DNA from 4 places in the Pseudomonas sp. GNP012 genome. Region 2 is predicted to be linked to each of the others. Evidence: predicted binding sites of a transcription regulator. Region 2 holds the regulator's gene; each other region holds the start of a gene.
The links. Region 2 encodes sigma-54, which starts transcription at its own class of promoters, with help from an activator protein. Its sites were predicted from a motif close to ANTGGCATNNANNTTGCTNT; they were not measured.
Positions count from the first base shown of each region.

Region 1: a site for sigma-54 is predicted at 1,383-1,402, ahead of ACXX83_RS16980 (flagellar basal body rod protein FlgF). Genes of this name have one in related genera too.
Region 3: a site for sigma-54 is predicted at 5,116-5,135, ahead of ACXX83_RS14305 (DNA translocase FtsK). Genes of this name have one in related genera too.
Region 4: a site for sigma-54 is predicted at 2,645-2,664, ahead of ACXX83_RS15860 (circularly permuted type 2 ATP-grasp protein). Genes of this name have one in related genera too.

Region 1 is NZ_JBTGUU010000001.1:3,776,549-3,783,968, forward strand. It holds gene flgG (flagellar basal-body rod protein FlgG) at 1-542, opposite strand, end outside; gene ACXX83_RS16980 (flagellar basal body rod protein FlgF) at 588-1,328, opposite strand; gene ACXX83_RS16985 (sigma-54-dependent transcriptional regulator) at 1,647-3,206, opposite strand; gene phhA (phenylalanine 4-monooxygenase) at 3,591-4,376, shown strand; gene ACXX83_RS16995 (4a-hydroxytetrahydrobiopterin dehydratase) at 4,482-4,838, shown strand; gene ACXX83_RS17000 (amino acid aminotransferase) at 4,838-6,031, shown strand; gene ACXX83_RS17005 (hypothetical protein) at 6,296-6,427, shown strand; gene ACXX83_RS17010 (hypothetical protein) at 6,502-6,699, shown strand; gene ACXX83_RS17015 (MFS transporter) at 6,799-7,420, shown strand, end outside.
Region 2 is NZ_JBTGUU010000001.1:210,390-217,809, reverse strand. It holds gene lptB (LPS export ABC transporter ATP-binding protein) at 1-488, shown strand, start outside; gene ACXX83_RS00875 (RNA polymerase factor sigma-54) at 734-2,227, shown strand; gene hpf (ribosome hibernation-promoting factor, HPF/YfiA family) at 2,302-2,610, shown strand; gene ptsN (PTS IIA-like nitrogen regulatory protein PtsN) at 2,623-3,087, shown strand; gene rapZ (RNase adapter RapZ) at 3,090-3,947, shown strand; gene ACXX83_RS00855 (HPr family phosphocarrier protein) at 3,963-4,235, shown strand; gene pmbA (metalloprotease PmbA) at 4,302-5,648, opposite strand; gene yjgA (ribosome biogenesis factor YjgA) at 5,757-6,281, shown strand; gene tldD (metalloprotease TldD) at 6,392-7,420, opposite strand, start outside.
Region 3 is NZ_JBTGUU010000001.1:3,191,458-3,198,877, reverse strand. It holds gene clpA (ATP-dependent Clp protease ATP-binding subunit ClpA) at 1-2,028, shown strand, start outside; gene infA (translation initiation factor IF-1) at 2,268-2,486, opposite strand; gene ACXX83_RS14320 (arginyltransferase) at 2,598-3,305, opposite strand; gene aat (leucyl/phenylalanyl-tRNA--protein transferase) at 3,363-4,043, opposite strand; gene trxB (thioredoxin-disulfide reductase) at 4,106-5,065, opposite strand; gene ACXX83_RS14305 (DNA translocase FtsK) at 5,360-7,420, shown strand, end outside.
Region 4 is NZ_JBTGUU010000001.1:3,546,416-3,553,835, reverse strand. It holds gene ACXX83_RS15880 (PLD nuclease N-terminal domain-containing protein) at 1-172, shown strand, start outside; gene speE (polyamine aminopropyltransferase) at 427-1,302, shown strand; gene ACXX83_RS15870 (hypothetical protein) at 1,495-1,728, shown strand; gene ACXX83_RS15865 (ribonuclease E inhibitor RraB) at 1,939-2,283, shown strand; gene ACXX83_RS15860 (circularly permuted type 2 ATP-grasp protein) at 2,697-4,106, shown strand; gene ACXX83_RS15855 (alpha-E domain-containing protein) at 4,119-5,069, shown strand; gene ACXX83_RS15850 (transglutaminase family protein) at 5,066-5,875, shown strand; partial or broken gene ACXX83_RS15845 (c-type cytochrome) at 5,999-6,821, opposite strand.

The sequences.
Region 1 (7,420 bases), 3.6 Mb from region 2:
GGGTTGATGAAGTCGGCGGTCTGCAGGTTGCCGATCACCTGGGCAGCCGGGTTGCCGGCAACTGTGATGGACACGGTGCCGTCGCGGCCGACGGTGAAGGTCTGCGCGTCGTTCGGAATGACAATCGCCGGCTCCAGGGCAAAGCCGCTGGCGTTGACGATCTGGCCGTTGGAGTCCAGGTGGAAGGTACCGTCACGGGTGTAGGACGTGGTGCCGTCCGGTTGCAGGATCTGGAAGAAACCGCGACCGTCGATGGCCATGTCCAGTGGCTGCTCGGTGGTTTGCAGGCTGCCGGCGGTGAAGTTCTTCTGGGTGCCGACGATGCGCACACCGGTACCCAGTTGCAGACCCGACGGCAGTTCGCTGTCCTGGGTCGACTGGGCGCCTGGCTGACGCTTGATCTGGTAAAGCAGGTCCTGGAACTCGGCGCGATCACGTTTAAAACCCGTGGTCGACACGTTCGCCAGGTTGTTGGAAATGGTGGTCAGGTTGGTGTCCTGGGCGGACAGACCTGTTTTGGCAACCCATAGAGCCGGAAGCATTCGATTCTCCTCGTGCGCCTGTTTTACGGCGCGACGTTCTGGTAATTAGCTGATCTGCAAGACCCGAGCCATGGCCTGGTCATCGTCTTTGGCGGTGTTCATCATCTTGATGTGCAGCTCGAACTGCTTGGACAAGGCCAGTACCGAGGTCATCTCTTCCACGGCATTGACGTTGCTCGACTCGAGGAACCCGGACACCAGCTTGACGTCGGCATCGGCCTGCGCCGGCTTGCCGTCCTTGGTGTGGATCGAACCATCCAGGCCTTTGGTCATGTTCTTCAGGTCCGGGTTGACCAGCTTGATGCGGTCCACTTCAGCCATCACCCGCGGACCTTCGCCCATCGCGCGGATGCTGATGGTGCCGTCCTCGCCGACTTCGATCTGCTGCTCCGGCGGCACGGCAATCGGCCCGCCATTGCCCATGACCGGCATGCCGTTGCCGGCACGCAGCACGCCCAGGGCGTCAACGTTCAGGCTGCCGGTGCGCACGTAGCTTTCACCGCCATCGGGATTCTGTACGGCAATCCAGCCGCCGCCTTGCACGGCAACGTCCAGGTCGCGGCTGGTTTCCACCAGTGAGCCCGGGGAGAAATCCGTGGCCGGGCGTTCGGACATGGCAAACGCACGCGCCGGAAAGCTGTCACCGAACACCGGCATCGAACGGGCCTGCTCCAGGTCTTTCTGGAAGCCGTTGGTGGAGATGTTCGCGAGGTTGTTGGCATGCGCCTTTTGCGCCAGTGCATTCTGGCTGGCGCCGGTCATTGCCACATAAAGGTACTTGTCCACACTCTTTCCTCTGCCTGCCGGACGTTTGCCGCCCACTGCTGTGTTGCTGAGCCATAAGCAATTTGCAGACCAACTTGTTTTTGGCGGCGCGGGGGCCGGCAAACAGGGGACTTGAGGAGATCAGAGGGGATTGGTGATTTGTGTCAAAGACGAAAAACCGGCGGTGTCATGCCGGTGGGTGGCAAGTGCCGGCCTCTTGAGTGACTGATCTGTCGCCTTCGCGGGCAAGCCCGCTCCCACAGTGATCTGTGGCGTTCACCAAACCAGTGGGAGCGGGCTTGCCCGCGAAGAGGCCGGCACAAACACAGCGAGCTTAAGTCAGGTCTCGGTCTTGCCCACCTCATACTCACGCAACTTGTTGGCAATGGTGGTATGCGAAACCCCCAACCGCTTGCCCAGCTGCCGACTGCTCGAATGCTCGGAATACAACCGTTCCAGCACCGCCTTCTCGAAACGCCCGACAATCTCGTCCAGCCCGCCCTCCAGCGAAAAATCGCCAAGGGGCTGACGCACGCCATAATCCGGCAGGCGAATATGCTCGGCCTTGACCGTGCCGCCATCGCACAGGGAAACCGCCTGGAACAGCACGTTCTCCAGTTGCCGCACGTTGCCCGGCCAATGGTAGTGGCTGAGCCGCTCCATGGCCGCTGGGGCGAGCTTGGGCAAGGGGCAACCGATCTGCCGACTGGCCTGATCTAGGAAGTGCTCCACCAGCGGCGTCAAACCGTCGAGGCATTCGCGCAGCGGCGGGATGTGCAGGGACAACACATTCAAGCGGTGATAGAGGTCCTGGCGGAACTCGCCGCGCGCGCACAGTTCGGACAGGTCGACCTGGGTCGCGCAGATCACTCGCACGTCGAGGTAGACCTCCTCGTCGCTGCCCACACGACGGAAGCAGCCGTCCTGCAAAAAGCGCAGCAATTTCACCTGCAAGCGCGGGCTCATTTCCCCGACGCCATCGAGAAACAGCGTACCGCCCGCCGTCAGCTCCAGCAGCCCGAGCTTGCCTTCGGCCCGCGCCCCTTCAAAGGCACCGGGACCATAACCGAACAGTTCCGTCTCGGCCATGGACTCCGGCAGCCCGGCACAATTGAGCGCCATCAACGGCGACTGCCCACGCGGACTGGCCAGATGGCAGGCCCGCGCCAGCAACTCTTTGCCGGTGCCGGTTTCGCCCTCTATCAATAGCGGCGCATCCAGCGGCGCCATGCGCCGCGCTTCGCGCACCACCGCGGCCATCACTTTCGAGCTCTGGAAGATGCTGTCGAAGCCACGCAATTCCTGCTTGCGCACGTTATAGATGCGTTCACCCACCCGGTCGGCGCGGTGCAGCGTCAGCACGGCACCGGCCATGGCCTCGCTGTCGTCGTGCTCCGACTGCAAGGGCGCGATGTCGGCCAGGAATACGTCACCCTTGACCTTGACCCGCAGCCCGTTGATTCGCGATTTGTTGGCGCGCACCAGTTCTGGCAAATCGAAATCTTCGGCGTAGCGCGACAATGGAATACCCGGCACCTCGTCGACCCGCACCCCCAGCAACTGCGCCGCTGCCCGGTTAGCCGCGACGATGGAACCACCCATGTCGATCGACAGCACCGGAAACTCCAGCGCACCGAGCAGGGCATTGAGTTCCATGTGCCGACGCTCGCTGGGCATCAGCCCTACACGCTTGACGCCGAAGACCCCGGCAATCGCTTCGAATTTCGGTCGCAAGGCCTGGAACTGGATGTTGATCAGGTTCGGGCAATGCAGGTAGATGGCGTTGCCATGCTCACCCCCCACTTCACCGCGGGCCACGTTGATCCCGTACTCCACCAGCAGGTTGAGAATGTCGCGCAGGATGCCGATGCGGTTCTGGCAGTGGACTTTGATACGCATGAAAAAGGCCTGAAAAAGCAGTGATTGAACCTGTGGGAGCGAGCTTGCTCGCGATAGCGGTGGGTCATGCAAATTAATCTCTTCTGACACACCCTCATCGCGAGCAAGCTCGCTCCCACAAGGGTATTGCAGCGCCTTCGGGCATATTTTTCTGCCGAGGAGCTCAGAAAGTCGTCAAGATTATGTGACAGACAAAGCGTTTTTCATACCTGCAAATCTCAATAGCTACGCGCCAACCACCATAACGTAACGAAAACTTTACGATTATTGAGGGTTTTTCCTGCCCGAGACGCCGATCACCTGCTGCAACAGTGCAATCCTTGGGGTATTTCTAGGTCCATAGCAGTACATAACAAGAACGAAATCCCCTAGCAGGAGAGCAGCATGAAGCAGACGCAATACGTGGCTCGCGAGCCCGATGCGCAAGGTTTTATCGACTACCCCGCCGAAGAACACGCGGTGTGGAACACGCTGATCACTCGCCAACTGAAAGTGATCGAAGGGCGTGCGTGCCAGGAGTACCTGGACGGTATCGAAAAACTCGGTCTGCCCCACGACCGCATTCCTCAACTCGGCGAAATCAACAAGGTCCTCGGTGAAACCACCGGCTGGCAGGTTGCCCGGGTTCCCGCACTGATTCCCTTCCAGACCTTTTTCGAATTGCTGGCCAGCAAACAGTTTCCGGTGGCGACCTTTATTCGTACCCGCGAAGAACTGGACTACCTGCAAGAGCCGGACATTTTCCACGAGATCTTCGGTCACTGCCCGCTGCTGACCAACCCCTGGTTCGCTGAATTCACCCACACCTACGGCAAGCTCGGCCTCAAGGCGTCCAAGGAAGAACGCGTGTACCTGGCGCGCCTGTACTGGATGACCATCGAGTTCGGCCTGCTCGACACCCCGCAAGGCCAGCGCATCTACGGCGGCGGCATCCTGTCCTCACCGAAAGAGACCGTCTACAGCCTGTCGAACGAGCCTGAACACCAAGCCTTCGACCCGCTGGAATGCATGCGCACGCCTTACCGCATCGACATCCTGCAACCCCTGTATTTCGTTCTGCCGAACCTCAAGCGCCTGTTCGACTTGGCCCACGAAGACATCATGGGCATGGTCAAGCAAGCGATGCAGATGGGTCTGCACACGCCGAAATTCCCCCCAAAGGCCGCGTGAACCGCGACTTTTGCTGACAAGTGAGTCTGTCAGTCACCGTCGCTTTGGTTTAGCGTGACGGCACTGTCGACCGATATAAAAACACTCGATTACAGGAAACACACCATGTCCACCTTGAACCAAGCCCATTGCGAAGCCTGCCGCGCCGACGCCCCACAAGTCAGCGACGAAGAACTGCCGATCCTGATCAAGCAGATCCCGGACTGGAACATCGAAGTACGTGACAGCATCATGCAGCTGGAAAAGGTCTTCCTGTTCAAGAACTTCAAACATGCACTGGCCTTCACCAACGCCGTCGGTGAAATCTCCGAGGCTGAAGGCCATCACCCGGGCCTGCTGACCGAGTGGGGCAAAGTGACCGTGACCTGGTGGAGCCACTCGATCAAGGGCCTGCACCGCAACGACTTCATCATGGCCGCGCGCACTGACGAAGTAGCGAAGGACGCCGAGGGGCGCAAGTAATGCACTTCGACGCCATCGGTCGAGTGCCTGGCGACCCGATTCTGGGCCTGATGGAGGCCTACGCGCAGGACCCGAACCCGCGCAAGTTCGACTTGGGCGTGGGCGTCTACAAGGACGCCCAGGGCCTGACGCCAATTCTCGCTTCGGTGAAGCTTGCCGAACAGCGCCTGGTGGATCGCCAGTCCACCAAGACCTACATCGGTGGTCATGGCGAACCGGCGTTCGGCAAAGCGATCAATGAGCTGGTGCTGGGCGCCGACTCCAAGCTGATCAGCGCACAACGCGCCGGCGCCACCCAGACTCCGGGCGGCACCGGGGCCTTGCGCCTGAGCGCTGACTTCATCGCCCAGTGCCTGCCGGGGCGCGGCGTCTGGTTGAGCAACCCGACCTGGCCGATCCACGAAAGCATTTTCGCGGCCGCCAAGGTCAAGGTCAGCCATTACCCCTACGTCGGCAGCGACAACCGACTGGATGTCGACGGCATGCTGGCAGTGCTCAACGAAGCGCCCAAGGGTGACGTGGTGTTGCTGCATGCCTGCTGCCACAACCCGACCGGTTTCGACCTGTCCCAGGATGACTGGCAGCGGGTGCTGGAGGTCGTACGCAAGCGCGAACTGCTGCCACTGATCGACTTTGCCTACCAGGGCTTTGGCGATGGCCTGGAGCAGGATGCCTGGTCGACCCGGCTGTTCGCTGCCGAGTTGCCGGAACTGCTGATCACCAGCTCTTGCTCGAAGAATTTCGGCCTGTACCGCGACCGCACCGGCGCGCTGATTGTCTGTGCGAAAACCGCGGACAAGCTCACCGATATCCGCAGCCAGCTGGCCAACATCGCCCGCAACCTGTGGTCGACACCGCCGGATCACGGTGCGGCCGTGGTCGCGACCATCCTCGGCGACTCGGAGTTGAAAAACCTCTGGGCTGACGAGGTGGAAGGCATGCGCTTGCGTATCGCCCAACTGCGCAGCGGTCTGGTGGAAGCACTGGAGCCTCACGGTTTGCGCGAGCGGTTTGCGCACATTGGCGTGCAACGCGGGATGTTTTCCTACACAGGCCTGTCGCCAGAACAAGTGAAGAACCTGCGGGATCATCACAGCGTGTACATGGTCAACTCCGGCCGAGCCAACGTTGCAGGCATCGATGCCACGCGCCTGGATCTGTTGGCCGAGGCGATTGCCGCAGTCTGCAAATAACACCACCAAACCCTGTGGGAGCGAACTTGCTCGCGATGAGGCCATAACATTCAACATCTCTGTTGACTGTCAGGCCGCTATCGCGAGCAAGCTCGCTCCCACATTTGTTTTGTGTCGCTCTTCCAGTCATGTCTAGACAATCCCATCCGTCGAAACAAATGGATATAAAAGTCCGTTTGTCATTTTCAGTGCTGTATCCTGCCCAGGCTTTTTTAAAGCGCGGATCTACCAGATCTATCAACAGACTTAGCGAGGAGCGCAACCATGCACGAGATTCCTAATCTCCCCTTCCCAAGCCTGCACGTACCTGAGCAGACGACCACGCAACAAGCCGGCGCCCAACAGCCCGAGCCGAAAGAAGCCACTGACCGCCGCCAGGCTGACAGCGAAGACTGAAACACCCGCCGTACAGACCGTGTGGAAAGCGCTAACATGCGCTTTCCACACTGCCTGAAACGCGAGCCCGCACCATGACCGATGAACTCAGCGAAACCTTTGATGAAAAGCAGGCCAGCGTCCTGATTGGCACCGCCGAGAAAATGATCGAGATTTGGAATCGCCTCTCCCCCGAGAAACAAGCCGCCCTGCTCGCCCGCTTCGGCACCCAGGAAAATGCGCTGGCCGCCCTGGTCACTACGCAACTGGTTGCTCCCGTCAAAGCTGAATGACGCCGCCGGGCAAATAGTTTTACTTTTTCACAACCAACGTCCGTCCACACCGCTATCATAAGCAGCCTATCTATCCTGCTTTACCGTGGACCTTTACCCATGCCTGAAAACCAGCGCCCCCTGGCGGTCACGCTGCAAGTCGTTTCCATCGTCCTTTTCACCTTTATCGGCTACCTGAACATCGGCATTCCCCTGGCCGTATTGCCCGGTTACGTCCACAGCGACCTGGGTTTCGGCGCGGTGATCGCGGGCCTGGTGATCAGCGTGCAATACCTGGCCACCCTGCTCAGCCGCCCCTATGCCGGGAAGATCATCGACAACAAGGGCAGCAAACTGGCCGTGATGTATGGCCTGGCCGGTTGCGGCCTGAGCGGCGTGTTCATGTTGATCTCGGCCTGGACCCAGAGCCTCCCGACCTTGAGCCTGATCAGCCTGTTGATCGGCCGCCTGGTTCTCGGCAGCGCGGAAAGCCTGGTAGGCTCGGGCTCAATTGGTTGGGGCATCGGCCGGGTCGGCGCGGCGAACACGGCCAAGGTCATTTCCTGGAACGGGATCGCCAGCTACGGCGCACTGGCCGTCGGCGCACCCTTGGGCGTGTTGATCGTCCATCAACTGGGTTTGTGGAGCATGGGCGTGAGCATTGTGCTGCTGGCCGTGCTCGGCCTGCTGCTGGCCTGGCCGAAAACCGCCGCGCCGATCGTTGCCGGCGAGCGCCTGCCGT
Region 2 (7,420 bases):
TCGGCTATTTGCCGCAAGAAGCATCGATCTTCCGCAAACTGTCGGTGGCCGACAACATCATGGCCATCCTCGAGACCCGCAAGGAGCTCGACAAGGCCGGTCGCCGCAAGGAGCTGGAAAGCCTGCTGCAGGAATTCCACATCAGCCACATCCGCGACAACCTCGGCATGAGCCTGTCCGGTGGTGAGCGCCGCCGCGTGGAAATCGCACGCGCCCTGGCCACCAACCCGAAGTTCATCCTCCTCGATGAACCGTTCGCCGGCGTGGACCCGATTTCGGTCGGCGACATCAAACAGATCATTTACCACCTCAAGGCCAAAGGCATTGGCGTGCTGATCACGGACCACAACGTTCGTGAAACCCTGGATATCTGTGAAACCGCCTATATCGTCAATGACGGCCAATTGATTGCCGAAGGTGACGCAGAGACCATCCTGGCCAACGACCTGGTGAAGGAAGTGTACCTGGGCCATGAGTTCCGCCTGTAAACGCTGAGCTGTGCCCAGGCAAGGCGCCCGGGCACCGGTCTCGCGATTCATCAGGCCTGATGCGAACCTGCGCGTTCAGCCCCCAACATGGGCAGCACCGCAACACAAATTTATAGTTTTTTATTGTTACAGCGCTCTAGGCAAATCCTTCAGTTTCAGGCATATAATTTGCTTATGTTTGGCGCCCCGGCGCCCTGTAGTGGATGGCGCATGTGCGCCGGCGAATAAGGTGTTAAGCCCCTGCCATGAAACCATCGCTAGTCTTGAGAATGGGCCAGCAGCTGACGATGACACCTCAGCTGCAACAGGCCATCCGCCTGCTCCAATTGTCGACCCTGGACCTGCAACAGGAAATCCAGGAGGCCCTGGAGTCCAATCCGATGCTCGAACGCCAGGAAGAAGGCGACGACTTCGACAATTCCGACCCCTTGGCCGACAACGCCGAACAAAAGCCCAACACCGATATCCAGGAACCCTCCTACCAGGAAAGCGCCCCGACGGTTGACAACCTCGATGAGGGTGACTGGAACGAGCGTATCCCCAATGAACTCCCCGTCGACACCGCATGGGAAGACGTTTACCAGACCAGCGCCAGCAGCCTGCCCAGCAATGACGATGACGAGTGGGACTTCACCACCCGCACCTCGGCCGGTGAAAGCCTGCAAAGCCACTTGCTGTGGCAACTGAACCTGGCTCCGATGTCCGACACCGATCGCCTGATCGCGGTGACCCTGATCGACTGCATCAACAATCAGGGCTACCTGGACGAAACCCTCGAGGAAATCCTCGAAGCCTTCGACCCGGAACTGGACATCGAACTGGACGAAATCGAAGCCGTCCTGCACCGCATCCAGCAATTCGAGCCGGCCGGCATCGGCGCACGCAATCTGGGCGAATGCCTGCTGCTGCAATTGCGCCAGTTGCCCGCCAAGACCCCTTGGCTGGCCGAAGCCAAGCGCCTTGTCACCGATTACATCGACCTGCTTGGCAGCCGCGACTACAGCCAGCTCATGCGTCGCATGAAGCTCAAGGAAGATGAGCTGCGCCAGGTCATAGAGCTGGTCCAGAGCCTCAACCCGCGCCCGGGCTCGCAAATCGAGTCCACCGAAGCCGAGTACGTCGTTCCTGACGTCATCGTACGCAAGGACAACGAGCGCTGGCTGGTAGAGCTGAATCAGGAGTCGGTGCCACGGCTGCGGGTCAACGCCCAGTACGCCGGTTTTGTGCGCCGCGCCGATACCAGCGCCGACAACACGTTCATGCGCAATCAGTTGCAGGAGGCCCGCTGGTTCATCAAGAGCCTGCAGAGCCGCAATGAAACCCTGATGAAGGTTGCCACCCAGATCGTGGAGCATCAGCGCGGTTTCCTCGAATATGGCGACGAAGCCATGAAGCCGCTGGTCCTGCATGACATCGCCGAAGCGGTCGGCATGCATGAGTCGACGATTTCACGGGTAACGACCCAGAAGTTCATGCACACCCCCCGGGGTATTTATGAACTGAAATACTTTTTTTCCAGTCACGTAAGCACCTCCGAAGGCGGCGAATGCTCGTCCACGGCGATCCGGGCGATCATCAAAAAACTGGTTGCCGCGGAAAATCAGAAAAAGCCGTTGAGTGACAGCAAGATCGCTGGTTTACTGGAGGCACAAGGCATTCAGGTGGCTCGCCGCACCGTCGCCAAGTACCGCGAATCCCTCGGGATCGCGCCTTCGAGCGAACGCAAGCGGTTGATGTAGAGCCACGCCACAGCGTTCCAGTGGTAGATCATCTGATCTACCGCTTTATGCACTGGCAACGAAGGAGAAGCTGTATGCAAGTCAACATCAGTGGACACCAACTGGAAGTGACCGAACCTCTTCGCACCTACATCGGCGAAAAACTCGAACGATTGGAGCGACATTTCGACAAGATCACTAACGTGCAGGTCACGATGACCGTCGAGAAGCTGAAGCAGAAAATCGAAGCCACGCTGCATATTCCCGGGAATGAAGTGGTCGCCAATGCGGAACATACCGATATGTACGCTGCGATCGATGCACTCACCGACAAGCTGGATAAACAACTCAAAAAGCATAAGGAAAAGACCCAGAGCCTCCTTCAGGGCGCAACCGGTCGTTAACACTCCCTACCCATGATCCGACTTGAAAGTATCCTGACCCCCGGCCGTTCCCTGGTGAACGTGCCGGGCGGCAGTAAAAAGAAAGCCCTCGAACAAATTGCCAATCTGATCGCCCGCGAAGTGCCGGCTCTGGAGATGCAAGATGTCTTCGAGGCGCTGATTGCCCGTGAAAAACTCGGCTCCACCGGTTTTGGCAACGGCATCGCTATTCCACACTGCCGTCTCAAGGGGTGTGTATCGCCCATCAGTGCATTGATGCACCTGGACGCCCCAATCGATTTCGACGCCATCGACGGCGCGCCGGTTGACCTGCTGTTCGTTCTGCTGGTCCCGCAAGCCGCTACCGATGCGCACCTTGAGCTGCTGCGACAGATCGCCAGCATGCTTGACCGCAAGGACGTTCGCGAAAAACTGCGTAATGCCGCAAGCAACGAAGCCCTGTATCAGGTTGTCCTGGACGAGCAAAACGGTCAGTAATCATGCGCTTGATCATCGTCAGTGGCCGTTCCGGCTCGGGTAAAAGCACCGCCCTCAATGTTCTTGAGGACAACGGCTACTACTGCATCGACAATCTGCCTGCCGGCCTGCTGCCGGAACTGGCCGAACGAGCGTTGATTCATACCGAACTGATGCAGCCGCTGGTGGCCGTTTCCATTGACGCCCGCAACCTGCCCAGCCACCTGTCACGCTTCCCTGACCTGCTCGAAGAAGTCCGCAGCCGCCACATCCAGTGCGATGTCCTGTACCTGGATGCCGACGAAGAAACCCTGCTCAAGCGCTTCTCGGAAACCCGCCGACGTCATCCCCTGAGCAACGCCAACCGCTCGCTGGCCGAAGCCATCAACGTCGAGAGCGTCCTGCTCGGGCCGATTGCCGACCTCGCCGATCTCAAGATCAACACCACCAGCCTGAATCTCTATCAACTGCGCGACACCATCAAGCTGCGCCTGTTGAACCAGCCAGAACCCGGGACTGCGTTCCTGGTGGAATCCTTCGGATTCAAGCGCGGCATGCCGGTGGACGCCGACCTGGTGTTCGATGTGCGTTGTCTGCCCAACCCCTACTGGAAACCGGAATTGCGCGAGCAGTCCGGACTCGATCAACCGGTTGCCGAATACCTGGCGGCACAGCCGGATGTCGAAGAGATGTTCCAGGACATTTCCACATACCTGCTAAAGTGGCTGCCTCGTTTTGCCGCCAGCAACCGCGCCTACGTCACCATTGCCATTGGCTGCACTGGCGGACATCACCGCTCCGTCTACCTGACCGAGCGTCTGGGGCAGGCGCTGCAAAAAACCCTGAAGAACGTCCAGGTTCGCCACCGCGACCTCAGCTAAAGGATTCACATCGCGATGCCTGCTCTGGAAATCGAAATCATCAATAAACTGGGCCTGCACGCCCGCGCTTCTGCAAAATTCGTTGGGGTCGCGGGTCAGTTCCCGTGCCAGATCCGGGCCGGTCGCACACCAGAGTCCATGGTCGATGGCAAAAGCATCATGGCGATGATGATGCTGGCTGCTGGCAAAGGCACCACGATCCACTTGAGCACAGAAGGTGAGCGGGAACAGGAAGCCCTGGATGCGCTGGTCGCGTTGATCAACAACTTCTTCGACGAAGGCGAATAAAGATCTTTTGACTTAAAAAAAGCGCGCCACCCGATGGGTGGCGCGCTTTTTGTGTAACGGGGAGGCTTAGCTGCCTGCCACCGTCATCCGCTCGATCAGCACCGAGCCCGTACGAATGTTGCTACGCAACTCAAGATCATTCCCCACGGCGACGATCTGTTTGAACATGTCGCGCATGTTGCCGGCGATGGTCACTTCCTGGACCGCGAACTGGATTTCGCCGTTCTCGACCCAGTAACCCGCCGCGCCTCGGGAATAGTCACCGGTCACCATGTTCAGGCCCTGCCCCATCAGTTCAGTCACCAACAGCCCGCGCCCCATGCGCCGCAGCAAGGCCGCCTGGTCTTCATCGCCGTGGGTGACGAACAGGTTGTGCACGCCGCCGGCATTGGCGGTGCTCGGCATGCCGAGCTTGCGGCCTGAGTAGGTGCCGAGGATGTACGACACCAACTCGCCTTTTTCGACAAACGGTTTGGCGTAGGTTGCCAGACCATCACCATCGAACGCCGCGCTGCCCATCGCACGCATCAAGTGTGGGCGCTCGTCGATGGTCAGCCACTCCGGAAACAGCTTCTGCCCCAGCGTGCCTTCAAGGAATGACGACTTGCGATACAGGCTGCCTCCGGAAATCGCCGACAGGAAACTGCCGAACAGGCCACCAGCCAATTCTGCGGAAAACAGCACCGGAACCTCACAGGTCGGCACCGGACGCGCGCCCAGGCGGCTCGCCGCCCGTTGCGCGGCACGCTGGCCGATGCTCACCGGATCGGCCAGCAAGTTGCCCTGACGGTTCACGTCGTACCAGTAATCACGCTGCATCTGGCCGTCCGCTTCGGCGATCATCACGCAGCTGAGGCTGTGGCGAGTCGACGCATAACCACCGATAAACCCGTGACTGTTGCCATAAACGCGGCAGCCCTGATGGGTGCTGAGGGTGGTACCGTCGGCGTTCTTGATCCGGCTGTCGGCGGCGAACGCTGCGGCTTCACAGGCCAGGGCCTGCTCGATGGCTTGCTCCGGCGTGATGTCCCATTGGTGAAACAGGTCGAAATCCGGAAGATCCCGCGCCATCAACGCGGCATCGGCCAGGCCCGAGGCTTCGTCTTCCGAGGTGTGCTTGGCGATAGCCAGAGCAGCGGCCACCGTTTCGCGAATCGCTTCCGGACCGCTGGCCGACGTGCTGGCCGAGCCCTTGCGCTGGCCTACGTACAGGGTGATGCCAAAACCCTGATCGCGGTTGAATTCGACCGTTTCGACTTCACGCTGGCGCACCGACGTCGAAAGGCCCTGCTCCAGGGAGACGGCCACTTCACAGGCGCTGGCCCCCTGGCGCCTGGCTTCAGCGATGATCTGCTCGACCTGTTCCTGCAGTGCCGGCAATGCTTGTGGGCCGACGCTTTCAACTGCACTCATGCTGTTCTCCACTCAAATTCTGCTTTCGGTAACGGTCATCGAGCGACCGGGCCGGACAAGCGGCCCCCGACTGGTTATCATGGCGGCGTTTCTTTGCGGACTGCCACCATGGTTGATTCTTACGACGACTCCCTCGATACGGGAGAAAAAAGCAAATCCCAGGTCAAACGCGAGCTGCATGCTCTGGTTGACCTCGGCGAGCGCCTTACAACGCTCAAGCCTGACTTGCTCAACAAACTGCCATTGACCGACGGATTGCGCCGGGCCCTGGCCGATGCGCCCAAGCACACCGCGAACATCGCGCGTAAACGGCACCTTCAGTTCATCGGCAAACTGATGCGCGATCAGGACACTGACGCGATTCTGGTTCTGCTCGATCAACTCGATGCCTCCACCCGTCAATACAACGAACGCTTCCATAACCTGGAACGCTGGCGCGATCGTCTGATTGCCGGTGACGACGCCGTGCTGGAAAAATTCGTCGTCGAATATCCCGACGCGGATCGCCAGCAACTGCGCTCCCTGATCCGTCAGGCCCAGCATGAGGTTGCGCAAAACAAGCCTCCTGCTTCCAGCCGTAAAATCTTCAAGTACATCCGTGAGCTGGACGAGACTCAACGCGGACTGCGTTAAGTCATCGAGCCCCCTGTAGGAGCTGCCGCAGGCTGCGATCTTTTGACTTTGTTTTTTCAAGATCAAAAGATCGCAGCCTGCGGCAGCTCCTACAGGGGGTGTCCCCATCCTTATGCGCCCGTGCCACCCACGGTGATCGCATCAATCTTCAGCGTTGGCTGGCCGACACCCACCGGCACCGACTGCCCATCCTTGCCACATGTGCCCACGCCGCTGTCCAGCGACAGATCATTACCGACCATCGACACCTTGCTCATGGCTTCCGGCCCGTTGCCGATCAGGGTCGCGCCCTTGACCGGAGCGGTAATCTTGCCGTCCTCGATCAGGTACGCCTCGCTGGTGGAGAACACGAACTTGCCGCTGGTGATGTCCACCTGACCGCCGCCGAGGTTGGCGCAATAGATGCCGCGTTTCACCGAGGCGATGATTTCTTGCGGATCGCTTTCACCGGCGAGCATGTAGGTGTTGGTCATGCGCGGCATCGGCAGGTGCGCGTAAGACTCGCGACGACCGTTGCCGGTGCGGGCCACACCCATCAAGCGGGCGTTGAGCTTGTCCTGCATGTAGCCCTTGAGTACGCCGTTTTCGATCAGCGTGGTGCACTCTGTCGGCGTACCCTCGTCATCGACGCTCAACGAACCGCGACGTCCGGCCAGGGTGCCGTCATCGACGATGGTACATAGCTTGGAGGCAACCATCTCGCCCATGCGCCCGCTATAAGCCGAACTGCCCTTGCGGTTGAAGTCGCCTTCCAGACCATGACCGACGGCTTCGTGCAGCAGCACGCCCGACCAGCCGGAGCCGAGTACCACCGGCAAGGTACCGGCAGGAGCCGGAATGGCTTCAAGGTTGACCAGCGCCTGGCGCAACGCTTCACGGGCATAGCCCATGGCGCGGTCTTCAGCGAGGAAATAACGGTAATCGGTGCGGCCGCCGCCGCCATGACCGCCGCGCTCGCGGCGACCGTTCTGCTCGACGATCACGCTGACGTTGAAACGCACCAGCGGACGTACATCCGCCGCCAGGCCACCGTCGGTGGACGCCACCAGAATTCGCTCCCAGACACCGGCCATGCTCACGGTGACCTGCTGGATACGTGGGTCAAGTGCCCGGGTCGCGGCGTCGACGCGCTTGAGCAA
Region 3 (7,420 bases), 3.0 Mb from region 2:
CTGGGCTTCCAGCGTGTACTGCAACGTGCTGTGTTTCACGTACAGAGCTCGGGCAAACGCGAAGTGACTGGTGCCAACGTGCTGGTCGCGATCTTCAGTGAGCAAGAGAGTCAGGCGGTGTTCCTGCTGAAACAGCAGAGCGTTGCCCGCATAGATGTCGTCAACTACATCGCCCATGGCATTTCCAAGGTGCCGGGGCATGGCGATCACTCTGAAGGTGAGCAAGATATGCAGGACGACGAGGGCGGTGAGTCTTCTTCCTCGGGCAATCCTCTGGATGCTTATGCCAGCAACCTCAACGAACTCGCGCGCCAGGGACGTATCGATCCGTTGGTGGGACGTGAGCTGGAAGTCGAACGTGTCGCACAGATCCTGGCGCGTCGGCGCAAAAACAACCCGCTGCTGGTGGGCGAGGCGGGCGTGGGTAAAACCGCGATCGCCGAAGGCCTGGCCAAGCGCATTGTCGACAACCAGGTGCCGGACCTGCTGGCCAACAGCGTGGTTTACTCCCTTGATCTGGGTGCCTTGCTGGCCGGTACCAAATACCGTGGCGATTTCGAGAAGCGCTTCAAGGCGTTGCTCAATGAGCTGAAGAAACGGCCGCAGGCGATCCTGTTCATCGACGAGATCCACACCATCATTGGTGCGGGTGCTGCGTCCGGTGGCGTCATGGATGCCTCGAACCTGCTCAAGCCGCTGCTGTCCTCGGGTGATATCCGTTGCATCGGATCGACCACCTTCCAGGAATTTCGCGGCATCTTCGAGAAGGACCGTGCCTTGGCCCGGCGTTTCCAGAAGGTCGATGTGTCGGAGCCTTCGGTTGAAGACACCATCGGCATTCTGCGCGGCCTGAAGGGGCGTTTCGAAAGCCATCACAATATCGAATACAGCGATGAAGCCCTGCGCGCGGCTGCCGAACTGGCTTCGCGTTACATCAACGATCGTCACATGCCGGACAAGGCGATCGATGTGATCGACGAAGCGGGTGCCTACCAGCGCCTGCAACCGGTCGAGATGCGTGTCAAGCGCATCGAAGTGCCTCAGGTCGAGGACATCGTCGCGAAAATCGCGCGGATTCCGCCAAAACACGTCACCAGCTCCGACAAGGAACTGCTGCGTAACCTCGAGCGTGACCTGAAGTTGACCGTATTTGGTCAGGATGCCGCGATCGACTCGCTGGCAACCGCGATCAAGTTGTCCCGTGCGGGCCTCAAGTCCCCTGACAAGCCTGTCGGTTCGTTCCTGTTCGCAGGGCCTACCGGTGTCGGTAAAACCGAAGCGGCGCGTCAGTTGGCCAAGGCGCTGGGTGTCGAGCTGATTCGCTTCGACATGTCCGAGTACATGGAGCGCCACACCGTATCGCGTCTGATCGGTGCGCCTCCGGGCTATGTCGGGTTCGACCAGGGCGGTCTGCTGACCGAAGCCATCACCAAACAGCCACACTGCGTGCTGTTGCTCGATGAAATCGAGAAAGCGCATCCGGAAGTCTTCAACCTGCTGCTGCAGGTCATGGATCACGGTACCTTGACCGATAACAACGGGCGCAAGGCGGATTTCCGTAACGTGATCGTCATCATGACGACCAACGCCGGTGCCGAGACAGCTGCTCGTGCTTCGATCGGTTTCACCTTCCAGGACCACTCGTCCGATGCGATGGAAGTGATCAAGAAGAGCTTCACGCCGGAATTCCGTAACCGTCTGGACACCATTATCCAGTTTGGTCGCCTCAGTCATGAGGTCATCAAGAGCGTGGTGGACAAGTTCCTTACCGAACTTCAGGCGCAGTTGGAAGACAAGCGAGTGTTGCTGGAAGTCACCGATGCGGCCCGCAGCTGGCTGGCCGAAGGTGGCTACGACGCGGCGATGGGTGCTCGCCCAATGGCTCGCCTGATCCAGGACAAGATCAAGCGTCCACTGGCGGAGGAGATTCTCTTTGGCGAACTGGCCGAACATGGCGGTGTGGTGCACATCGACATCAAGGATGGCGAGCTGACCTTCGAGTTCGAGACCACGGCCGAGATGGCCTGACGTTTAATCGCAACAAAGCAAAAAGGCGCCGAAAGGCGCCTTTTTGTTGTCTGTAGGTCATGCACAAATCCAGTGTGGGGGCGGGCTTGCTCGCGAAAGCGTCGGCATATCCAGCATCCCTGTGTCAGACAGATCGCATTCGCGAGCAAGCCCGCTCCCACAGGGTTTGGTGTGATGGCAGCTAAATCGCGCACAAACAAAAACGCCCGGCATAAGCCGGGCGTCTTGTATTGACCAGATTAGCGGGCGCGGTAAGTGATGCGCCCTTTGCTCAAGTCATAGGGAGTCAGCTCTACGCGCACTTTGTCGCCGGTAAGAATACGGATGTAGTTCTTGCGCATCTTGCCGGAGATGTGCGCGGTTACGACGTGCCCATTTTCCAACTCCACACGAAACATGGTGTTGGGCAGGGTGTCGACGACAGTGCCTTCCATTTCGAAGCTGTCTTCTTTCGACATGCAGTAAAGCCCTCGGTGTCCAATGAATGGCCCGGTGCAACTGCGCCAGGCAAAAGCGGCGTGCATTGTGCCCGAAAAGAGGGGTTTAAGCCAAGGGGTTTAGGGGCGTCTCTAGTTTAGAACCACCCAGCGCTGATTAATCAGCAACTCAATAGGGCGATATTGAGTCTTGTAATTCATTTTTTTGCAGTTTTTGATCCAGTAGCCGAGGTAGACCGCCTCCAGCCCCAGTCGCCTGGCCTCGGCGATTTGCCACAGGATTGCATAGCGCCCAAGGCTGCGACGCTCTTCGGCTGGCTCGTAGAAGGTGTAGACCGCCGAAAGACCGTTCGGCAGCAAATCGGTGACGGCGACGGCCAGCAGCTGGCCGTTCAGGCGAAACTCATAAAACCTTGAAAACGGCAGGTCTCGCACCAGGAAGGTCGAAAACTGGTCGCGACTTGGCGGGTACATGTCGCCATCGGCGTGACGCTGTTCGATGTAGCGCTGGTAAAGCTCGAAGTACTCTTCGTTGAAGCGGGGCTTGGCCGGACGCACCTGCAAGTCGGTGTTGCGCTTGAAGATTCGTTTCTGTTGCCGGTTGGGCGTGAACTGCCCCACGGGAATGCGCGCCGGAACGCAGGCATTGCAATTCTGGCAATGCGGCCGGTAGAGATGATCGCCACTGCGACGAAACCCCATCTCCGACAGGTCTGCATAGACATGCACATCCATGGGCTGGCTAGGGTCGAGGAACAGGGTTGTGGCCTGCTCATCGGGCAGATAACTGCAAGAGTGCGGCTGAGTGGCATAGAACTTCAAACGCGCCAACTCGGTCATGATCAACCCTCGGGATAATGCTTTTGAATAAGTGTAAGCCACGCGCGCAAATGTCGCTCAGCAAACCCAGGTGGCATGGTTGGGTTGGTCCAGATATCCGGCCAGATAGCTGGCAAACTCACGGCGGGGGATGGCCCGGGCTCCGAGGCTGTGCAGGTGATCGGTCGGCATCTGGCAATCAATCAGTACAAACCCCGAGTCTTTCAGATGTCGGACCAGGGTGGCAAAGCCGAATTTCGAGGCGTTGTCAGCGCGACTGAACATGGACTCGCCAAAAAACAACCGGCCCATCGCCAGGCCATACAGGCCGCCGACCAGTTCCTCCCCGTCCCACACTTCCACCGAGTGCGCGTGACCACGCCTGTGCAGTTCGATGTAGGCCTCTTGCATCGCTTCGGTGATCCAGGTGCCGTCGGCGTAATCCCGGGGAGCCGCACAAGCGCGGATGACGGCGGCGAAGTCCTGGTCGAAGGTCACTTGATAGCGTTGCTGGCGCAGCAGTTTGTTCAGGCTGCGCGAGACGTGCAATTCGTCGGGAAACAGAACCGTGCGCGGGTCCGGAGACCACCAGAGAATCGGCTGGCCTTCGGAAAACCATGGGAAGCAGCCGTGGCGATAAGCCGAGATCAGCCGATCGGCGGACAGGTCACCACCGGCAGCCAGCAGCCCGTTGGGGTCGCGCATGGCCTTTTCCAGCGGTGGGAAATGCAAGGTGTTGCGTTGTAACCAAGTCAGCATGGCATCCGGGCTTGCAGAAGGGGAGGGCAGTGGCGGGCGTTTGCCCGCCGTAAAGTTTGCCTTCAAACGGCAGGAATGTCGTCGAGGTATTTTTCGGCGTCCAGCGCCGCCATGCAACCGGCCCCGGCAGACGTAACGGCCTGGCGATAAACATGATCGGCCACGTCGCCGGCGGCAAACACACCTGCAATCGCCGTGGCGGTAGCATCGCCTTCGCTGCCGCCCTTGACCAGCAGATACCCGTCGCGCATTTCCAGTTGCCCGATGAACAGGTCAGTGTTGGGTTTGTGGCCGATGGCGATAAACACCCCGGTCAGCGGCAGCTCTGTGGTTTCACCCGTTTGGCTGTCCCGCAGACGGGCCCCGGTCACGCCACTGGCATCGCCGAGCACTTCGTCCAGATTCTGGTTCCAATGCAGGCGAATATTGCCGTTGGCGGCTTTTTCGAAGAGTTTGTCTTGGAGGATTTTCTCCGAGCGCAGTTTGTCGCGTCGATGGATCAGGTGCACTTCCTTGGCGATGTTCGACAGGTACAAGGCTTCCTCGACCGCCGTGTTGCCGCCGCCGACCACCGCGACCACCTGGTTGCGATAGAAGAACCCGTCACAGGTCGCGCACGCCGACACCCCTTTGCCAGCAAAGGCTTCCTCCGACGGCAGGCCCAGGTATTGCGCGCTGGCGCCCGTGGCAATGATCAGGGCGTCGCAGGTGTAGGTGCCGCCATCGCCAATCAGCTCGAATGGCCGTTGTTGCAACTTGGCGGTATGGATGTGGTCGTAAACGATCTCGGTGGCAAAGCGCTCGGCGTGTTTTTGCATGCGCTCCATCAGCACGGGGCCGGTCAGGCCTTCTACGTCGCCTGGCCAGTTATCGACTTCGACGGTGGTGGTGAGCTGGCCACCTGCCTGTATGCCGGTGATGACAACGGGCTTGAGGTTGGCGCGGGCGGCATAAACGGCTGCGCTGTAACCGGCAGGGCCGGAGCCCAGGACAATCAGGCGGGAATGCTTCGCTTCGCTCATAAAAACACCTCATAAGCCTTTGTCACAAAAGACAATGCATGCTCAAATTGAATAGCATGTCATGTGCTGTTGACTATGCTACACCCAAGGGTCTCAAGCATGGCGTCGTGCGTACAAACCCGTACAATGCCCTGCGTGTTACATATATTCAGTGCGCACCGTGTTTATAAAAGCCGGGACGCAGTGTTAAAAGTAGTCCCGGTTACCTGTGTTAACTTTTTTACCTGCCTGGATTGGGCGGTTTTTTAGACATTCAACAGATGGACGCGCCATTGGCGCAGGAAAAGAAGCGTTTTGAAGAAATCCACCGCAGCACCTAAACCAGCCGTCGTACCGCTCTGGCGCCAGCACTTGCACTACCGACTCAAGGAAGGTGCGCTGATCGCCATCGGTGCCCTGTGCCTGTTCCTGATGATGGCCTTGCTGACCTATGGCAAGGATGATCCGGGCTGGAGCCATAACAGCAAGATCGACGACGTGCAGAATTTCGGCGGGCCCGCGGGCTCCTACAGCGCCGATATCCTGTTCATGGTGCTGGGTTACTTCGCCTACATTTTCCCGTTGCTGCTGGCGGTCAAGGCGTACCAGATCTTCCGTCAGCGTCACGAGCCTTGGCAGTGGAGCGGCTGGCTATTCTCCTGGCGCCTGATCGGCCTGGTGTTCCTGGTGCTGTCGGGTGCCGCGCTGGCCCATATCCATTTTCATGCCGCGACCGGTCTGCCGGCAGGTGCGGGCGGGGCGCTGGGCGAAAGCCTCGGCGAACTGGCGAGGAACGCCCTGAATATCCAGGGCAGTACGCTGCTGTTCATCGCGTTGTTCCTGTTCGGTCTTACGGTGTTTACCGACCTGTCGTGGTTCAAGGTGATGGACATCACCGGCAAGATCACCCTCGACCTGTTCGAACTGTTCCAGGGCGCGGCCAATCGCTGGTGGGCGGCCCGTACCGAACGCAAACAGCTGGTCGCCCAGCTGCGTGAAGTCGATGACCGTATGGATGAAGTGGTTGCGCCGACAGTCACCGACAAGCGCGAACAGGCCAAGGTCAAGGAGCGGTTGATCGAGCGTGAGCAGGCCCTGAGCAAGCACATGTCCGAGCGCGAGAAGCAGGTGCCGCCGGTGATTGCGCCCGCGCCGCCAAAACCTGCCGCGCCGAGCAAGCGCGTGGAAAAAGAGAAGCAGGCGCCACTGTTCGTCGACAGCGCCGTTGAAGGCACCTTGCCGCCGATCTCGATTCTTGATCCCGCGGAAAAGAAACAGCTCAATTACTCGCCCGAATCCCTGGCGGCGGTCGGTCACCTGCTGGAAATCAAGCTCAAGGAGTTCGGCGTCGAAGTGACCGTGGACTCGATCCACCCGGGTCCGGTGATTACCCGTTACGAAATCCAGCCCGCCGCTGGCGTCAAGGTCAGCCGCATCGCCAACCTGGCCAAAGACCTGGCCCGTTCCCTGGCCGTGACCAGCGTGCGCGTGGTGGAAGTGATTCCGGGCAAGACCACGGTCGGTATCGAGATTCCCAACGAAGACCGGCAGATCGTGCGTTTCTCCGAGGTATTGTCGACCCCCGAGTACGACAACTTCAAATCCCCGGTCACCCTGGCCCTGGGCCACGACATCGGCGGCAAACCGGTCATCACCGACCTGGCGAAGATGCCGCACCTGCTGGTGGCCGGTACCACCGGTTCCGGTAAGTCGGTGGGCGTGAATGCGATGATCCTGTCGATCCTGTTCAAGTCTGGCCCGGAAGACGCCAAGCTGATCATGATCGACCCGAAAATGTTGGAACTGTCGATCTACGAAGGCATTCCGCACCTGCTGTGCCCTGTGGTCACCGACATGAAGGACGCCGCCAACGCCCTGCGCTGGAGCGTTGCCGAGATGGAGCGTCGCTACAAGCTGATGGCCAAGATGGGTGTGCGAAACCTGTCGGGCTTCAACGCCAAGGTCAAGGAAGCCCAGGACGCCGGCGAGCCGTTGAGCGATCCGCTGTACAAGCGCGAAAGCATCCACGACGAAGCGCCGCTCCTGCAAAAGCTGCCGACCATTGTGGTGGTGGTCGACGAATTCGCCGACATGATGATGATCGTCGGCAAGAAGGTTGAAGAACTGATCGCGCGTATCGCCCAGAAGGCGCGTGCGGCCGGCATTCACTTGATCCTCGCGACCCAGCGTCCGTCGGTGGATGTGATCACCGGTCTGATCAAGGCCAACATCCCGACCCGCATGGCGTTCCAGGTATCGAGCAAGATCGACTCGCGGACCATCATCGACCAGGGTGGCGCCGAACAACTGCTGGGCCACGGTGACATGCTGTACATGCCGCCGGGCACCAGTCTGCCGATTCGTGTTCACGGTGCC
Region 4 (7,420 bases), 3.3 Mb from region 2:
CCTGGTTGCCTTGATCATTTTTGCCCTGGACATCTGGGCCATCATCAACGTATTCAAAAGCAGCGCCGAGACCGGAATGAAAGTCCTCTGGGTACTGTTGATCGCACTGTTACCGGTGCTGGGGCTGATCATTTGGGCTATCGCCGGGCCGCGGGGCAACGTACGGGCCTGAACAAGCGGCACTGAACCTGTGGGAGCGGGCTTGCTCGCGAAAGCGGTGAGTCAGTCAACATCGATAGTGACTGGCACTACGCCTTCGCGAGCAAGCCCGCTCCCACAGGATTGTGGCAAGTCGAACAAGTGAGGTTCGACCTGTCATGTTCCGCAACGTAGAATGCGCGCCTTTCCCGGTCATTCGAGACGAACGAATGGCCATCATGGGCGGGTAACCGTCCGTTGCCACCCGCATTCATCGGAGCACTTCCCATGAGCAATACCCCGACCAGCGACTACCTGGAAACCCTCTACGAAGGCTACGGCCAGCGTTTTCGCATGGAAAAACTGCTGCACGAAGTGCGCACCGAACACCAGCACCTGGTGATCTTCGAGAACCCGCGCATGGGCCGCGTGATGGCACTGGACGGCGTGATCCAGACCACCGAAGCCGACGAATTCATCTATCACGAAATGCTGACCCACGTACCGATCCTCGCCCATGGCACCGCCAAGCGCGTGCTGATCATCGGCGGCGGCGACGGCGGCATGTTGCGTGAAGTAGCCAAGCACCGCAGTGTCGAGCACATCACCATGGTCGAGATCGACGGCACCGTGGTCGACATGTGCAAGGAATTCCTGCCGAATCACTCCAAGGGTGCATTCGATGATCCACGCCTGAACCTGGTGATCGACGACGGCATGCGTTTCGTCGCCACCACCACTGAAAAGTTCGACGTGATCATTTCCGACTCCACTGACCCGATCGGGCCGGGCGAAGTGCTGTTCTCGGAAAACTTTTACCAGGCTTGCCACCGCTGCCTGAACGAAGGCGGCATCCTGGTGACCCAGAACGGCACGCCGTTCATGCAGATCGAAGAAGTGAAGACTACCGCCGGTCGCCTGCGCAGCCTGTTCCCGGACTGGCACTTCTACCAGGCTGCTGTGCCGACCTACATCGGCGGCTCGATGACCTTCGCCTGGGGCGCGACCGATACCGCTTATCGCAAGTTGACCCGCGAAACCCTGCAACAGCGTTTCACGGGCAGCGGCATCGTCACGCGCTACTACAATCCTGAGATCCACATCGGCGCTTTCGCCCTGCCGCAATACGTGTTGCAGGCAGTGAACAAGCCAAGCAACGATTGATTGGATGAAATGCAACACCTGTGGGAGCGGGCTTGCTCGCGAAAGCGGCGTATCAGTTAGCAATTCTGTCAACTGACACACCCTATTCGCGAGCAAGCCCGCTCCCACATTGAATTGCGGCGGAACAATTAGCCAGCTAACAAGGTCGAGATGAAGGTAAGCCCATCCATGGGTTTTATCGAGGAGGCATCAATGCAAAAGTGGAAAATCACTTTCGTGGATGATCATGGCGAAACCGTTAACGAGGTCTTTGAGTGCGATGAGCGCCCGGACAACGAGTGCGCCGCCAAGCTCATCAAGTCCCGGCTTCTTCCTGTCGCTGCCGAACTGGATCTGAACGATCTGGAAGGGCGGACCGCCGATGCGAGCGTCAAAGAGCTCAAGTCCCAGAACAGCATTGAAATCCTCGACATTACTGCAATCTGAACAACACCTGTCGCATTCACATCCGGGCCTTGGCAGAGGCTCTATCTTGAGGCTACTCTGCAAGCGAGATCAGCGAATGAATCGCTAAGGTCTGGTCTTGTCAGCTCCATGCTTGTTTCCCGCCGGCACATCGTTTGCCGTCGCTCGCGCTGTTCGGTTGCGGGTGAGGGAGTACGGAAAGTCTATCCATCGTTTTGAGGAGGACGTTTCATGAGCACAGCCTATCAAGAAGACATCAGCAGCAGCGTGCTGCGCCGCATGAAAGAAGGCGGTTTTGACTTTTCACGGTTTCATCCCATCGAGTTCTACGCCATTTTCCCGGATGAGGAGCGGGCACGCAGGGCGGCAGGTCATTTCCACCGTGGTGAATCCCTGGATGCGCAAGTCAGTGTGCGCGACGATGGCGCCTGGGCGCTGGAGTTGTGCAAAGTCATGTATGCCACCTACGACGACATCGGCGACTTCGAACAGGGTTTCGAAGCGGTTGTCGAGCCGTTGGGCGGCATCATCGAAGGCTGGGGTGTGAAACAGGAGGTACGAGGGCGACTCGCATAGGCTTATGAACAGTGACAACCGGCATTGACGGCTGACCTTCGGGTTGGCCGTTTTCATTTATGGCCTGTAGGAGCTGCCGAAGACTGCGATCTTTTGATTTTGATTCTCAACATTTCAACAAGGCAAAAAAAAGCCGCCTGAGCAGGCGGCTAAAGGGAAGTTCGGTGTGCTTTTCAGCGAATGCCTGGATTATCCGCACCTGTTACCGGGCAGTGAAATCAACTCTGGCTATGCTGGTGATAGGCGATAGCCACGCCTTGCAATGAAGCGGGGGCGATCAGATTGGAGCATTTGCCGCACAGGAATGGTGCGGTACTTGCGCATTGATTATCCAACTGATTGATATCAAAGCGTTTATGCCGCTGGCACGGGCCTTGCGAAGGTCTGGACGTCCGAGTGACAAGGAGTACGGCATGATCCGCACCTATTTTGATGAGATGTACGATGCCGGCGGCCAGGTCCGCCCGCATTATCGGGAGTTTGCCCGTTGGCTGGCCGAGACGCCTGACGAGCTTCTGGCACAACGGCGACGCGAGGCCGATCTGTTGTTTCATCGCGCCGGGATTACCTTCACGCTCTATGGGGACGAGCAGGGCACAGAGCGCCTGATTCCCTTCGACACCATCCCCCGCAGTATTCCCGCCAGTGAATGGCGGGTCGTCGAGCGCGGCTGCATCCAGCGGGTCAAGGCGTTGAACATGTTCCTCGCCGACCTGTATCACGAGCAACGCATCATCAAGGCCGGCATCATTCCGGCCGAGCAGGTGCTGGCCAACGAGCAGTACCAGTTGGCGATGCAGGGGCTGGACCTGCACCGCGATATCTACTCGCACATCTCAGGTGTCGACCTGGTGCGCGACGGTGACGGCACCTACTACGTGCTCGAAGACAATCTGCGCACACCGAGCGGCGTCAGCTACATGCTCGAAGACCGCAAGATGATGATGCGCCTGTTCCCCGAACTGTTCGCGGCGCAACGCATCGCGCCCATCGATCACTACCCGAACCTGTTGCTCGATACCCTCAAAAGCTCAAGCCCCATCGATAACCCCAGCGTGGTGGTGCTGACGCCGGGGCGCTTCAACAGTGCGTTCTTCGAGCATGCGTTTCTGGCGCGGGAAATGGGGGTGGAACTGGTGGAAGGCGCGGACCTGTTCGTGCGTGACGACAAGGTCTTCATGCGCACCACCGACGGGCCGAAAGCGGTCGACGTGATTTATCGTCGCCTCGACGACGCCTTCCTCGATCCGCTGGCCTTCAACCCGGAATCGATGCTCGGCGTGCCGGGGCTGCTGTCGTCCTACCGTTCCGGCAACGTGGTATTGGCCAATGCCATCGGCACGGGGGTGGCGGACGACAAATCGGTGTATCCGTTCGTTACCGACATGATCCGTTTCTACCTCGATGAAGAACCGATCCTGAAGAACGTGCCGACCTGGCAGTGCCGAAATCCGTCTGAGCTTTCCCATGTGCTGGCCAATCTTCCAGAACTGGTGGTCAAGGAAACCCAGGGCTCCGGCGGTTACGGAATGCTGGTGGGGCCGGCGGCGACGGCGGCGGAAATCGAAGCCTTCCGCGCGCGCATCATCGCCAAGCCCCATGCCTATATCGCACAACCCACGCTGTCGCTGTCGACCTGTCCGACCTTTGTCGAAAACGGTATTGCGCCACGCCACATCGACTTGCGGCCGTTTGTCCTGTCGGGTCGTGAAACCCGGGTGGTGCCCGGCGGCTTGACCCGTGTCGCCCTGCGCGAAGGCTCCCTGGTGGTCAACTCCTCCCAGGGTGGCGGAACCAAGGACACCTGGGTGGTCGAGGATTAAAGGAAGCCTGCCATGTTAAGTAGAACTGCCTCGGATTTGTATTGGATGTCGCGTTACCTGGAGCGGGCGGAAAACCTCGCACGGATGCTCGACATCAGCTATTCACTGTCGTTGATGCCGCAAGACGGCCGTGGTGACGGTTTGCACGAATTGGCCATGCCGCTGTTGATCACCGGCACCCTGGACGATTATCTGGAGCGCCATGGCGAACTGCATGCCGAACGGCTGCTGCATTTCTTCGCCCTGGATGCGGCCAACCCGGCGAGCATCTACAGCTGCCTCGGTGCTGCACGGGCCAGCGCCCATGCGGTGCGCGGGCGCATCACCGCCGACATGTGGGAAAACATCAATGCCACCTGGCTGGAAATTCGCGGCATCGCCGAGCAGGGCCTCAGTCGCTACGGCATGAGCCGTTTCTGCGAGTGGATCAAGGAGCGTTCCCACCTGTTCCGGGGCGCGTCCTACGGCACCATCATGCGCAACGATGCGTTTCGCTTCATTCGTCTGGGGACCTTCATCGAACGGGCGGACAACACCTTGCGCCTGCTCGATGCCCGCTACGAAATGGCCGGCGACCAGGCCGAAGCGGTCAGCGATGGCACCGCTCACGCGTATTACCAGTGGAGCGCGTTGTTGCGGGCGTTGTCATCGTTCGAGGCCTACACGGAAATCTACCGCGACGCCCCTGGCGCCCGGCATGTTGCCGAATTGCTGTTGCTGCGCGCCGATGTGCCGCGTTCCCTGCGCGCCTGCACCGAAGAAATCGACCAGATCCTCGCACAATTGCCGGGGGCCAACGGTCGTCCTGCACAGCGCCTGGCGGCGGAAATGGATGCACGCCTGCGCTACACCGGCATCCATGAAATTCTCGAAGAAGGCCTGCATGCCTGGCTGACCGAGTTCATCCCGCTGGTGCGCCAGTTGGGTAACGCGATTCACAGTTCTTATCTGGAGGCGGCATGAGACTTTCCATTAGCCACGAGACCACCTATCACTACGAAGACAAGGTGCGGGCGAGCATCCAGTATCTGCGGCTGACACCCCACGACAGCGAGCGCCAGCACGTGCTCAGCTGGCAGCTCGACCTGCCGCGTCCGGTGCGGGCGCAACTCGATCCGTTCGGCAATATTCTGCATGTACTGACCATGGATGAGCCTCATGAGGCGATCATCATCGGTGCCCGCGGCCAGGTTGATATCGATGAATTACGTGAGGCCGAACACGAGAGCCAGTCGGCACTGCCGTTTCTGCGCTTCACCCGTTTGACTGAAGCTGATGGCGCCCTGCGTGCGTTCGCCGAGAAGGCGTGCAAGCAACGCCGCGACCGCACGGCGTTGATCGATCTGATGCATGGACTCAACCAGCATATGACCTACACACCCGGTTCCACGGAAGTGGACACCAGCGCGGCCCAGGCCTTTGCCGGACGCTCCGGCGTATGTCAGGACCATACCCATGCGTTTCTTGCCTGTACCCGCAGCCTGGGCATTCCTGCACGTTATGTGTCGGGCTATCTGTACAGCGAAAGCAGCGAACACCTGGCCAGCCACGCCTGGGCCGAAGCCTGGCTGGATGACGCCTGGTACAGCTTCGACGTGACCAACGAACTGGCCCGGCCGGAGCGTCACCTGAAACTGGCCGTTGGCCTGGATTACCTGGATGCCTGCCCGGTACGCGGGATGCGCCGGGGCGGCGGGTGTGAGCAGATGCACGCGAAGGTGCTGGTCTCACCGACGCCAGCGCCGGTGATTTTGGTGCAGCAGCAATAACTAGGGGTCTGCAAAATCCTGTGGGAGCGAGCTTGCTCGCGATGGCGACCTTTCAGTCGATACTACCGTGACTGACACACCGCTATCGCGAGCAAGCTCGCTCCCACAGGGATCATGTCAGTGCTAGTGCTGAATCTTGCGCCCGACCATATGCTGCAAATACCCCACCAGCATCCCCAGATCCCCATCCGGCAACACCTCGGCCGAGAACCCGGGCATCTTCGCCTGCGGCCATTGGCGCAAACTCTGTGGATCGCGAATGTAGCGCTTGAGGAAGTCCGCGCCGAAATACTCGGTCGGGCTGTATGGAATATTCAGGTCCGGCCCGAACTGCGCATCCCCGGCACCATTGAGTCGATGGCATGCCAGGCAGTTCTTCTGGAACAATGCAAACCCCTTGTTCACCGGATCATCCGCCTTCAAGGACGGATCGGGCAGCAGGGCAGGAAAGCGCTCGGCCACGGGCGCCAGGCGCTTGATGCTCGCCACCTGGAACGGCCATTGCTCGGGGCTGATGTTGCCGGCCTGCGGATCGGTCCAGACCAGGTAGAACGGCCCGGCACCCGGCTTGCCTTCCGATAGCGCTGGCCACGGTTTGGCCGGGTCTTCAATCGCCAGCCAGGCCCGCGCCCCTTGGGTATTGAGTAACGGCGCCGCGGCCATTTCGGCGGCAAAGCCATCCAGGGCCACGGCTTGCAGGTGGTCGTCCGGCTTGATGCCGGTCAGCAGGGCGGACAGAGGCACGGCGCGGTAGCTCATGTCCCGTTTGTAGGAAACGTCGTTGCTGATGTTGATGGTTTGCACCTGGGGATGCTTGAGCAATTCCTCCGTCCGCCAGGTGCGACTGTTCGCGCCCAGCTCCAGATTCAGCTGTGCGGCATAAAGGGGCGAGCCGAACAGCAGGGCCCCGAGCAGAATGAGCATTTTCAAAGTGATTGCCGTCCATGTCGTGGAAGTGCCATGAAGGGTGGCACAGCCACGCTGGCCCGGGTAGCGGGCCAGTCACATTTTGATAGTGGCAATTCAAAAACTGTGACGCCGTATCTTTCAGACGCGACTAGCCGATGACCTTGGTCAGGTTCGGCACTATCAACAACAGCGTGGTGGCAAAAAGGATGAGCCCGGCTTGACGTACTTTCGATTGTTTGAACATGGCTTGACCGCCTTTATTGTTATTTCCTGATGCCTGCCTGCATATCTCCATGTTGGCAGCGCGTTGCACTTCCTGTAGTGACGAGCGCCTCGGCAAAACCCGACGACAACTTCGTACAAGTTCACCTTAGAGCCCGCGCAGCGCTTGGTTTAGATCCATTTCGTATGGTGTTGTCACGATTTGCTTTAAAAAAGGTATGAGGCCTATTGCCAGCTTCTTTGCCGCCCGTTGGCTAGACAGCTTGGTGTCCTGAATCGGTTAATCCGGTCGTTCACGACCGTCCGTCTGAGCGTGTGCGTCAACATCTGTGAGCGCTGCGGTCATTGAATCAAACGCGGCTCGGGCCAAGAGTGAGCGCTCTGCTTTTACTCTCCTGCACTGCGGTTCGAGGA